2 regions of the Exiguobacterium sp. KKT215 genome follow, and region 2 is predicted to be linked to the other one. Evidence: a T-box and tRNA genes for the amino acid it is inferred to sense, from the RefSeq annotation. Region 2 holds a T-box; the other holds one or more tRNA genes.
What was found. The T-box of region 2 lies ahead of ACZ2GZ_RS10915 (valine--tRNA ligase). A T-box ahead of a tRNA ligase gene usually reads a tRNA of that ligase, here a tRNA-Val.
Positions count from the first base shown of each region.

Region 1: it encodes a tRNA-Val, which carries the amino acid that the T-box ahead of ACZ2GZ_RS10915 (valine--tRNA ligase) is inferred to sense. The anticodon was not compared.

Region 1 covers NZ_CM145756.1:2,451,846-2,456,602, reverse strand. The annotation lists gene ACZ2GZ_RS12810 (TetR/AcrR family transcriptional regulator) at 1-194, shown strand, start outside; gene ACZ2GZ_RS12805 (DMT family transporter) at 206-535, shown strand; gene ACZ2GZ_RS12800 (DMT family transporter) at 532-846, shown strand; gene ACZ2GZ_RS12795 (GNAT family N-acetyltransferase) at 914-1,471, shown strand; tRNA gene ACZ2GZ_RS12790 (tRNA-Val) at 1,559-1,631, shown strand; gene ACZ2GZ_RS12785 (DUF554 domain-containing protein) at 1,791-2,495, shown strand; gene ACZ2GZ_RS12780 (pyrroline-5-carboxylate reductase family protein) at 2,533-3,315, opposite strand; gene yidD (membrane protein insertion efficiency factor YidD) at 3,514-3,789, shown strand; gene ACZ2GZ_RS12770 (alanine/glycine:cation symporter family protein) at 3,919-4,757, shown strand, end outside.
Region 2 covers NZ_CM145756.1:2,085,168-2,089,924, reverse strand. The annotation lists gene ACZ2GZ_RS10925 (RNA-guided endonuclease InsQ/TnpB family protein) at 1-221, opposite strand, end outside; gene hemL (glutamate-1-semialdehyde 2,1-aminomutase) at 451-1,755, shown strand; T-box leader at 1,803-2,022, shown strand; gene ACZ2GZ_RS10915 (valine--tRNA ligase) at 2,078-4,729, shown strand.

The DNA of each region.
Region 1 (4,757 bases), 370 kb from region 2:
CGTTTGAGAAAGAACAGTTTCGATTGGCGATGGAGCAAGGGGCGTTACCCGAACAGTCGCTCGAGGACGTTTACGATGCCTACTATTGTTTTCTCGACGGCGCGCTCATCTCACTCTTCACGCTCGAGACGAATCGCGTCAAGCGGCAACAGGCCGCATTCACCATCTATAAGAAAGGAGTCGGATGGACATGAAACAAGATCAAATGGCCTGGGTTTGGCTCATTCTAGCCGGCCTGCTTGAAATCGTCTGGGCCACGACGATGAAACTGTCGAACGGCTTCACGGTGCTCGGTCCGAGCGTGGTGACCGTTCTCTTATTAGTTGTGAGCTTTGGGTTGTTGGCGATGTCGTTCCGGACGTTACCGGCCGGGACCGGTTATGCAGTGTTCACCGGCATCGGGGCCGTCGGAACGGTCATCGTCGGTGCAGTCTTGTTCGATGAGGCGCTGACCGGCATGAAGCTCGTCTTTATCGCGACGCTCCTCATCGGTGTGATTGGACTGAAACAAGTGACAGGAGGAGAATCGGCATGAGTTGGGTATTTTTGATTGGCGCGGGTCTTGCCGAGATGATGGCGGTCTTTTGGATGGGAAAATCGAAAGGCTATCAGATTGTTAAATGGTCGATCTTGTCCGTCGGAACGTTTGCCTTAAGTTTTTATTTGTTGTCGCGCTCTCTCGAGACGCTCCCGCTCGGGCTGGCATATTCGATTTGGGTCGGGATTGGGGCGGCCGGCGGCGTCGTGCTCGGCATGCTGTATTTGAACGAATCGCGGGACCGGTGGCGTATCTTCTTCTTATTGCTTATTATCGGGAGTGTCATCGGATTAAAAGTTGTCGCGTGATCAGGATTAGCTTCGAATAAAAACGGGAATTGAATAGTTCAGACTGTGAACGAAAGGGGCGGGGACGATGAGTCATATCAAACTGCAATCCGAGCGTCTACGACTCGAACCTTACACGATTGCTGATTTTTATTTCGTGAAATCGCTACTCCAAGATCCGCGCGTGATGCGTTTCATTAGCCCGGATGGAAAGCCATATACGGATGAACAGACGATCGAATGGTTCGAGCGCCAGTTGGCCCGCTATCAGACGGGTCGTCAAACCGGGTTGCTCAAATTGATGTCGCATGAAAATGACGAGCCAATCGGTCATGCCGGCACGTTGCTCCATGAACTCGACGGCACGATTGAACTTGAAGTCGGATATTGGTTGGCGCCGAAGCATTGGCATATGGGCTACGGACGCGAGGCAGCGGCTCGTCTCATGCGTCATGCGTTCGAAGAAGGTGAGAAAGAGATCATTTCCTTGATTCATCCGGATAACGTCCCATCGCAACGGGTCGCGAAAGCGAACGGACTGCATTGGGATCGGGATACCGAATATCAAGGCATGCTCGTCTCGGTATATGCCGGTGATTTAGAACGGTTGTGCCGCCATATGAAACGGGAAGAAATGACGCGTTAAAAAAAGTAAAAAAAAGTTTTAAAAAACAGTTGCCAAGGCATTAGTTTCTTGATATATTAATAGTGTCCTTAAGAGAGGACACGACCTGATTCTGTAGCTCAGCTGGGAGAGCGCTACCTTGACAGGGTAGAGGTCGCTGGTTCGAGCCCAGTCAGAATCACTTGGGTGCCAAACCCGATGCGAAACCCATAGGAACGTGGGTTTCCGCGACGCCACTTCTTGCGAGAAGTGGCTTTTTTTTTGTTTTTCTTTCAATTGACAGCCTACATAAACAGTTGGTATATTCCTCTCAATACATACAGAAACGGGGAATTATACGATGGTCTTAACCGGAACAATCGTCAACGCGGCGTTGATCGTGATTGGCACATTACTTGGACTCTTGTTTCACCGCATCCCCGAACGAATGAAAGAGACGGTCACCGCAGCCATCGGTCTCGCCGTCGTCTTGCTTGGCGTTCAAATGGGGATGAAAAGTGAGAACTTTTTAATCGTCATCGGCAGTCTCGTCATCGGGGCCGCACTCGGCGAATGGTGGAAGCTCGATGAGAAGTTGAACGAGGTCGGCTATCAATTGGAACGCCGCCTCGGGGGCAAGAGCAAGTCAAGTATCGCCGAGGGCTTCATCACGGCGACGCTCATCTTCGTCATTGGGGCGATGGCCGTCATCGGCGCGCTCGACAGCGGATTACGCGGGGATCATGACGTCCTCTATACGAAAGGATTGATTGACGGTTTCACGGCACTCGTCCTCAGCTCGACGCTCGGCATCGGGGTCATGTTCTCGGCTGTCCCGGTTCTCTTATACCAAGGGGCAATCGCCTTGCTCGCCATTCAAATCATGAAGTTCATCCCGGAGTCGCTCATGGATGACTTTATTTTAGAGATGACGGCGACCGGTGGTGTCATGATTGTCGCGATTGGGTTGAACTTGGTCGGCATCACGCGGATTCGTGTCGCGAACTTATTGCCGGGAATCTTGATGGTCGCGGTCATCGTCTCGATTTTACATATCGTCCAATAAAAAAATCCGAGAGACGCGATGCGTTTCTCGGATTTTTTCAATTCTTCGGTTGTTCGACTTCTTCTCTCGCACTTTCGCGAAGGGCAGAAGCCATGACGTCTGCTAAATCGCGCGAGCGGAGCACACCGACACCGCGGTCGGTCGGACCGTCTGGCGCGGCCACGTCCGCAATCAAGTCGTTCGTCGGCCGTGTCTCGTGAAGCAACAGTTCAGCCGATCCTTTCATCGCCTGGGCGACGATTTGGCGCGCCGTCGCTTCATCGAAACCGGCATCGGTCAAGACGGGCGTCATCGAACCGACGATTTCATAAAAGAAAGCGGGGCTGCATCCGGCGGCAGCCATGAAGGCGGACATCGTCTTCGCATCCGTCACGGCCGTCCGTCCGACGCGTTCAAACAGCGCCGTCGCGGTCTCACGGACCGTATCATCGGTCTCTGGGCCGAACCAGAGTCCGGTCATCCCGCTCCGATAAGCGACTGGGGTATTCGGCATCGCGCAGACGGCAGGGAGACCTGACGCCTCTTCAATCTCGCTCGGTTCGATATGAGCTGCTACGGAGACGAGGAGCGGTGTGCTCCACGTTTTAGATTGCACGTAAGGAATGACTCCGTCCGGTTGCATCGCGAGGACGACGATGTCATACGCGTTGACATCCTCTTCGTCGACGATTTGCACGCCGAGCTCGGCCTGTAACGCTGTCAAACGGGTCCGGTCACTCCGGTTCGTCATCGTGATTTGTTCAGGCAACACACCTGAGGCAAGCCATCCGCGTACGAGTGACTCACTCATCGATCCTGCACCTACCATTAAAATATTCATTCTCGTCACCTCTTCATATAGATTCGGTCGTATACATGTTGCTTATCATAACAAATGACGCAACAAATAGCGCCCATCGTGCTCAAATTGTAAAACAAAGGAAAAAAAGATGAGCGATTTGTCATTTGATTGTCGCATGCGCCATAGATGACAAGCTGGCCCGGGCAAGCTATTATGGCAGTAATCAAACTGGAGGCGATGAGAGTGAAACGAGTGTTAGTGCGGGGGATTCAAGGGTATCAACGGTTCATCTCGCCGTTGAAACCGCCGACTTGCCGTTTTTATCCGACGTGTTCGCACTATGGAATCGAGGCGATTGAAAAGCATGGTGCCCTTAAAGGTGGGTATTTGACGACTCGCCGCTTAATGCGATGCCAACCGTTTCATTCAGGCGGACTCGACTACGTGCCGGATGAATTTGATTGGCGCGCCCCTTTACAACGTGAAAAACCCCCTTCTCAGCGAGACGTCTAACCGGCGGCTCGCTGTTTTAGATACAGCTTAAAAATCAAATTGTTGTTTTATTACAATACTTTTGACAATCTTCTAAGTATTCTGAAAAAATAGAGGTGTACGATTACATAAGGGGAAGGGGAATTCAAAATGAGTCAATCGTTCAGTGAACTCATCGGTACGATTTCGAACTTTGTGTGGGGACCACCGTTATTGATTTTGCTTGTGGGGACAGGCATCTACTTGACGGTACGGCTCGGGGGACTTCAAGTCACGAAGTTGCCGTACGCATTGAAGCTCGCGTTTTCTAAAAATCAAGACAAAACATCGAAAGGGGATATCAGTCACTTCCAAGCGCTCATGACGGCGCTCGCAGCAACCGTCGGTACGGGGAATATCGTCGGGGTTGCGACCGCGGTCGTGCTCGGTGGACCGGGGGCGATCGTCTGGATGTGGGTATCCGGATTTTTCGGTATGGCGACGAAATACGCCGAAGCTGTGCTCGCCGTTAAATATCGGGTGACCGATGAACGCGGACAAATGGCTGGGGGGCCGATGTATTACTTAGAACGTGGCTTGAAGCAACGTTGGCTCGCCGTCGCATTCGCAGGATTCGCCTCGCTCGCGGCATTTGGGATTGGGAACGGGGTGCAGACGAACTCGGTCGCGATGGCGCTCAAGACGACCTTTGACGTGCCGTTGTATGTCTCCGGTATCTTGATTATGATTTTCACAGGTGCGGTCATCTTGGGCGGTGTCAAATCAATCGGTCGCGTCGTCAGTTACTTCGTACCAGTCATGATCGTCTTTTATCTCGGCAGCGGATTGTTGATTATGGTGATGAACTACACGCTCATTCCGGATGCCATCGCCCTCATCTTCAGCAGCACGTTCAGTGCCGAAGCGATCGGTGGCGGAGCCATCGGGGCCGCCATTCGTTACGGTGTGGCGCGCGGCGTCTTCTCGAACGAGGCAGGTCTCGGTTCGGC
Region 2 (4,757 bases):
GTCTTCATGACCGACTGGGCCATCTGGCTCTTCAGGCCGAAACGTTGCCGGAGCTCGGCATAGTGCGAGTCGTTGAGACTCGCCTGGTTCAGGTCCCTCGTCTCGAAGACGTGTCCCGACAGCCAGTCACAGGCCGACCGGTACGCGTCCATCGTCGCCCTCAGAGTAGCGGCTTGAGAGTCTTGGATGTAGATTTGTATTTTTGCAGTGATTGTAGACATGGTGCTCACCACCTTTCGCTATATAAACGATACCCGTTTTTTTAGCGGAGAATGAATTGACTTAACCAATAGAAGGGAGGAGGCAAGGTAGGAGTTCAGGAACGGTTATCATGCACATGTTTAGCATTATTGTGTCCCATACCGAAAATGATGGAAATTCCTCCCCCCCACTAATCGTCGGGCTGTGCCCGGGACACGATTGGAGTAAGGGTATCCTTGCCGATTAAAGATGACCTACAAACAAACACGCTCAGAAGCGGCGTTCGAACAAGCACGTCCGCTCATGCCGGGCGGGGTGAACAGCCCGGTCCGTGCCTATAAATCAGTCGGCATGACGCCAATCTTCGCTGAACGCGGTGAAGGCTCACGCGTCTACGATATCGATGGCAACGAATATATCGATTACGTCCTCTCATGGGGACCACTCATCCTCGGCCACCGCGACCCTGTCGTCACGAAGGCGATTCAAGAGCAAGCCGAGAAAGGCTGGACGTTCGGGACACCGACCGAGCTCGAAACAAAAATGGCCGAGCTCGTCATCGAGCGCGTCCCATCAATCGAGATGGTGCGCATGGTCAACTCGGGTACGGAAGCGACGATGGCGGCACTCCGCCTCGCACGCGGTTACACGGGCAAGACGAAAATCTTGAAGTTCGAAGGCTGCTATCACGGTCACGGCGACTCGCTCCTCATCAAAGCCGGATCAGGTGTCGCGACACTCGGTCTCCCGGACTCGCCGGGCGTACCAAAAGACTTGGCGAGCCAGACGCTCACGGTGCCATATAACGATTTGGATGCCCTCCGCATCGCCTTCGAGAAGTTCGGCGACGATATCGCTGGTGTCATCGTCGAACCGGCGGCCGGCAACATGGGCTTCGTACCACCGCAACCTGGCTTCCTCGAAGGACTCCGCGAAATCACGGAACAATACGGTTCGCTTCTCATCTTTGACGAGGTCATGACCGGATTCCGGGTCGGCTATAACTGTGCCCAAGGCTACTTCGGCGTGACGCCGGACTTGACGTGCCTCGGGAAAGTCATCGGCGGCGGCCTACCGGTCGGTGCCTATGGCGGGAAACGCGAGATTATGGAACAAATCGCGCCGCAAGGACCGATTTACCAGGCAGGGACGCTCTCGGGTAACCCACTCGCGATGATCGCCGGCTATACGACGTTGTCGCAACTCAAGCCTGAGCACTATGCTGAGTTCGAACGCAAAGCGGACCGTCTTGCCGAAGGCTATACGAAAGCAGCCGAGAAGTATAACATCCCGCACGACACGAACCGGGCCGGCTCGATGTTCGGATTCTTCTTCACGAACGAGAAAGTGACGAACTTCGAGAAGGCGAAGACGGCGAACCTCGACTTGTTCCGTGCTTACTATCAGAAGATGGCGGCGCGCGGCGTGTTCTTGCCACCGTCACAGTTCGAAGGATTGTTCCTCTCGACCGTGCATACGGACGAAGATATCGACTTGACGCTCGCAGCGGTCGACGCGACGTTCAAAGAGCTGCAACAAGAGTTTTCATTGTAATCTTGACGGAACCATCTTCTGTCGCTACAATTGTTTAACAGATACGATTAAAAGCTACGATGAGGAATAGTACGCCAACAACATCCTTTTTCAGAGACGCGGCCGCTTGGTGCGAGGCCGCGAAGGATGGTGCGGAAGTCGCCTCGGAGCTGACCTTTTGAACGAAGTAGGAAGGTCCGGTCCATCGACCGTTATTCGATTTTGAGGGCGCCACAAGTGGCGAACTAAGGTGGTACCGCGGAAGATACGGCTTCTTTCGTCCTTAGCGTTAAGGACGAGAGTAGCCGTTTTTTTGTCCACATTATTAGAGGAGGTTGGGCATATGACCAACGAGACAAACGAAATCACCATGCCGACGAAGTACGATCCAAGTGCGACGGAAGCGAAATGGTATGACTACTGGTTAGAGAACGACGTATTCAAAGCAGACGAGGACGATTCAAAACAGCCTTACACGATTGTCATCCCGCCACCGAACGTAACAGGGAAACTTCACCTCGGACACGCGTGGGACACGACGCTCCAAGATTTGCTGACGCGCCTCAAGCGCATGCAAGGCTATGACGTCCTCTGGCTCCCAGGGATGGACCACGCCGGGATCGCGACGCAAGCGAAAGTCGAACAGAAGCTCCGTGAGGACGGCATCATGCGTTATGACCTCGGACGCGAGAAGTTCCTCGAGAAGACGTGGGAATGGAAAGACGAGTACGCCGATACGATCCGTGCCCAATGGTCAAAACTTGGCCTCGGTCTCGACTACTCACGTGAGCGCTTCACGCTCGACGAAGGACTCTCGAAAGCGGTCCAGGAAGTGTTCGTCCGCCTCTATGAGAAAGGCTTGATTTACCGCGGCGAATATATCGTCAACTGGGACCCGGCGCAAAAGACGGCCGTTTCGGATATCGAAGTAATCTATCAAGAAGTCGAAGGCGCGTTCTATCACATGAAATACCCGCTCGCTGATGGCTCAGGCCACATCGAGATCGCGACGACGCGTCCGGAGACGATGCTCGGCGATACGGCCGTTGCCGTTAACCCGAAAGATGAGCGTTACGCGCACCTCGTCGGCAAGACGATCATGCTTCCGGTTATGAACCGCGAGATTCCGATCGTCGCTGACGACTACGTCGACATGGAGTTCGGTACAGGTTGCGTCAAGATCACACCGGCGCACGACCCGAACGACTTCGAGATCGGGAACCGCCACGAGCTCCCGCGCATCCTCGTCATGGACGAAGGCGGCAAGATGAACGAGAACGCAGGCAAGTACGAAGGGCTCGACCGCTTCGAATGCCGCAAGCAACTCGTCAAAGACCTAGAAGCAGACGGCACGCTCGTCAAAATCGAGCCGCACACGCACTCGGTCGGTCACTCGGAACGTTCAGGAGCGGTCATCGAGCCTTATCTTTCGAAACAGTGGTTCGTCGACATGGAGCCGCTCGCGAAAGCAGCGCTCGAAGCGCAAGGACATGACGACACGAAAGTCAACTTCGTCCCAGAGCGGTTCGAAGGCACGTACCTCCGTTGGATGGAGAACATCCGCGATTGGTGTATCAGCCGTCAACTCTGGTGGGGCCACCGCATCCCGGCTTGGTACCATAACGAGACAGGTGAGATTTATGTAGGTAAAGAAGCACCGGCTGACAGTGAGAACTGGCACCAAGATGAGGACGTGCTCGACACATGGTTCTCGTCAGCGCTCTGGCCGTTCTCGACGATGGGCTGGCCGGACACGGACTCAGCAGACTTCAAACGTTACTTCCCGACGAGCGCGCTCGTCACGGGTTACGATATCATCTTCTTCTGGGTATCGCGCATGATTTTCCAATCGCTCGAGTTCACTGGGAAGCAGCCGTTCAACGATGTGCTCATCCACGGTCTCATCCGCGACTCGGAAGGCCGCAAGATGTCGAAGTCGCTCGGTAACGGCGTCGACCCGATGGAAGTCATCGACCAATACGGTGCGGACTCGCTCCGCTGGTTCCTCCTCACGGGATCGACACCAGGGAACGACCTTCGCTTCTATTGGGAGAAGATCGAATCGACATGGAACTTCGCGAACAAGATTTGGAACGCGAGCCGTTTCGCCCTTATGAACATGGACGGCATGAAGTATGAGGACATCGACCTGTCAGGGGAGAAGACGCTCGCTGACAAGTGGATTCTCACGCGCTTGAACGATACGATCGACCAAGTGACGCGTCTCGTCGATAAGTACGAGTTCGGCGAAGCCGGCCGTTACTTGTACAACTTCATCTGGGAAGAGTTCTGTAACTGGTACATCGAGATGGCGAAACTCACGCTCTACGGTGAGGACGAGGCGGCGAAAGCGACGACACGTTCAGTGCTCGCGTACACGCTCGACTCGATCATGCGTCTCATGCATCCGTTCATGCCGTTCCTCACAGAGGAAATCTGGCAGCACTTGCCGCACGAAGGCGACTCAATCGTCCGTGCGAGCTACCCGACACGCCGCGACGAGCTCCACTTTGCGGACTCGGTACCAGCGTTTGAAGCGGTCATGAACGTCATCCGTTCGGTCCGTAACATCCGTTCGGAAGTGAACGCACCGATGTCGAAACCGATTCAGCTCTTCATCTCGACGTCGGATGAGGCGACTCAAGATTACTTGAGTGCGAACGAAACGACAATCGGCAAGTTCACGAACGCGACCGAGCTCGAAATCGGACGTGGCTTGACGGCTCCTGATAAGTCGATGTCAGCCATCATGACGGGTGCGGAACTGTTCATCCCACTCGCTGACCTCATCAACTTTGAGGAAGAAATCGCCCGTCTTGAGAAAGAAGTGGCGAAGTACGAGAAGGAAGTCGAGCGCGTTCAGAAGAAACTCGGCAACCCAGGCTTCACTGGCAAGGCACCGGCTCACGTCATCGACGAAGAGAAGGCGAAAGAGAAAGACTACCTCGACAAACGTGACGCAGTCCGTGCGCGTTTGGAAGAGTTGCGTAAATAATGAATCAACCTTCTTTGGAGACTTGTTC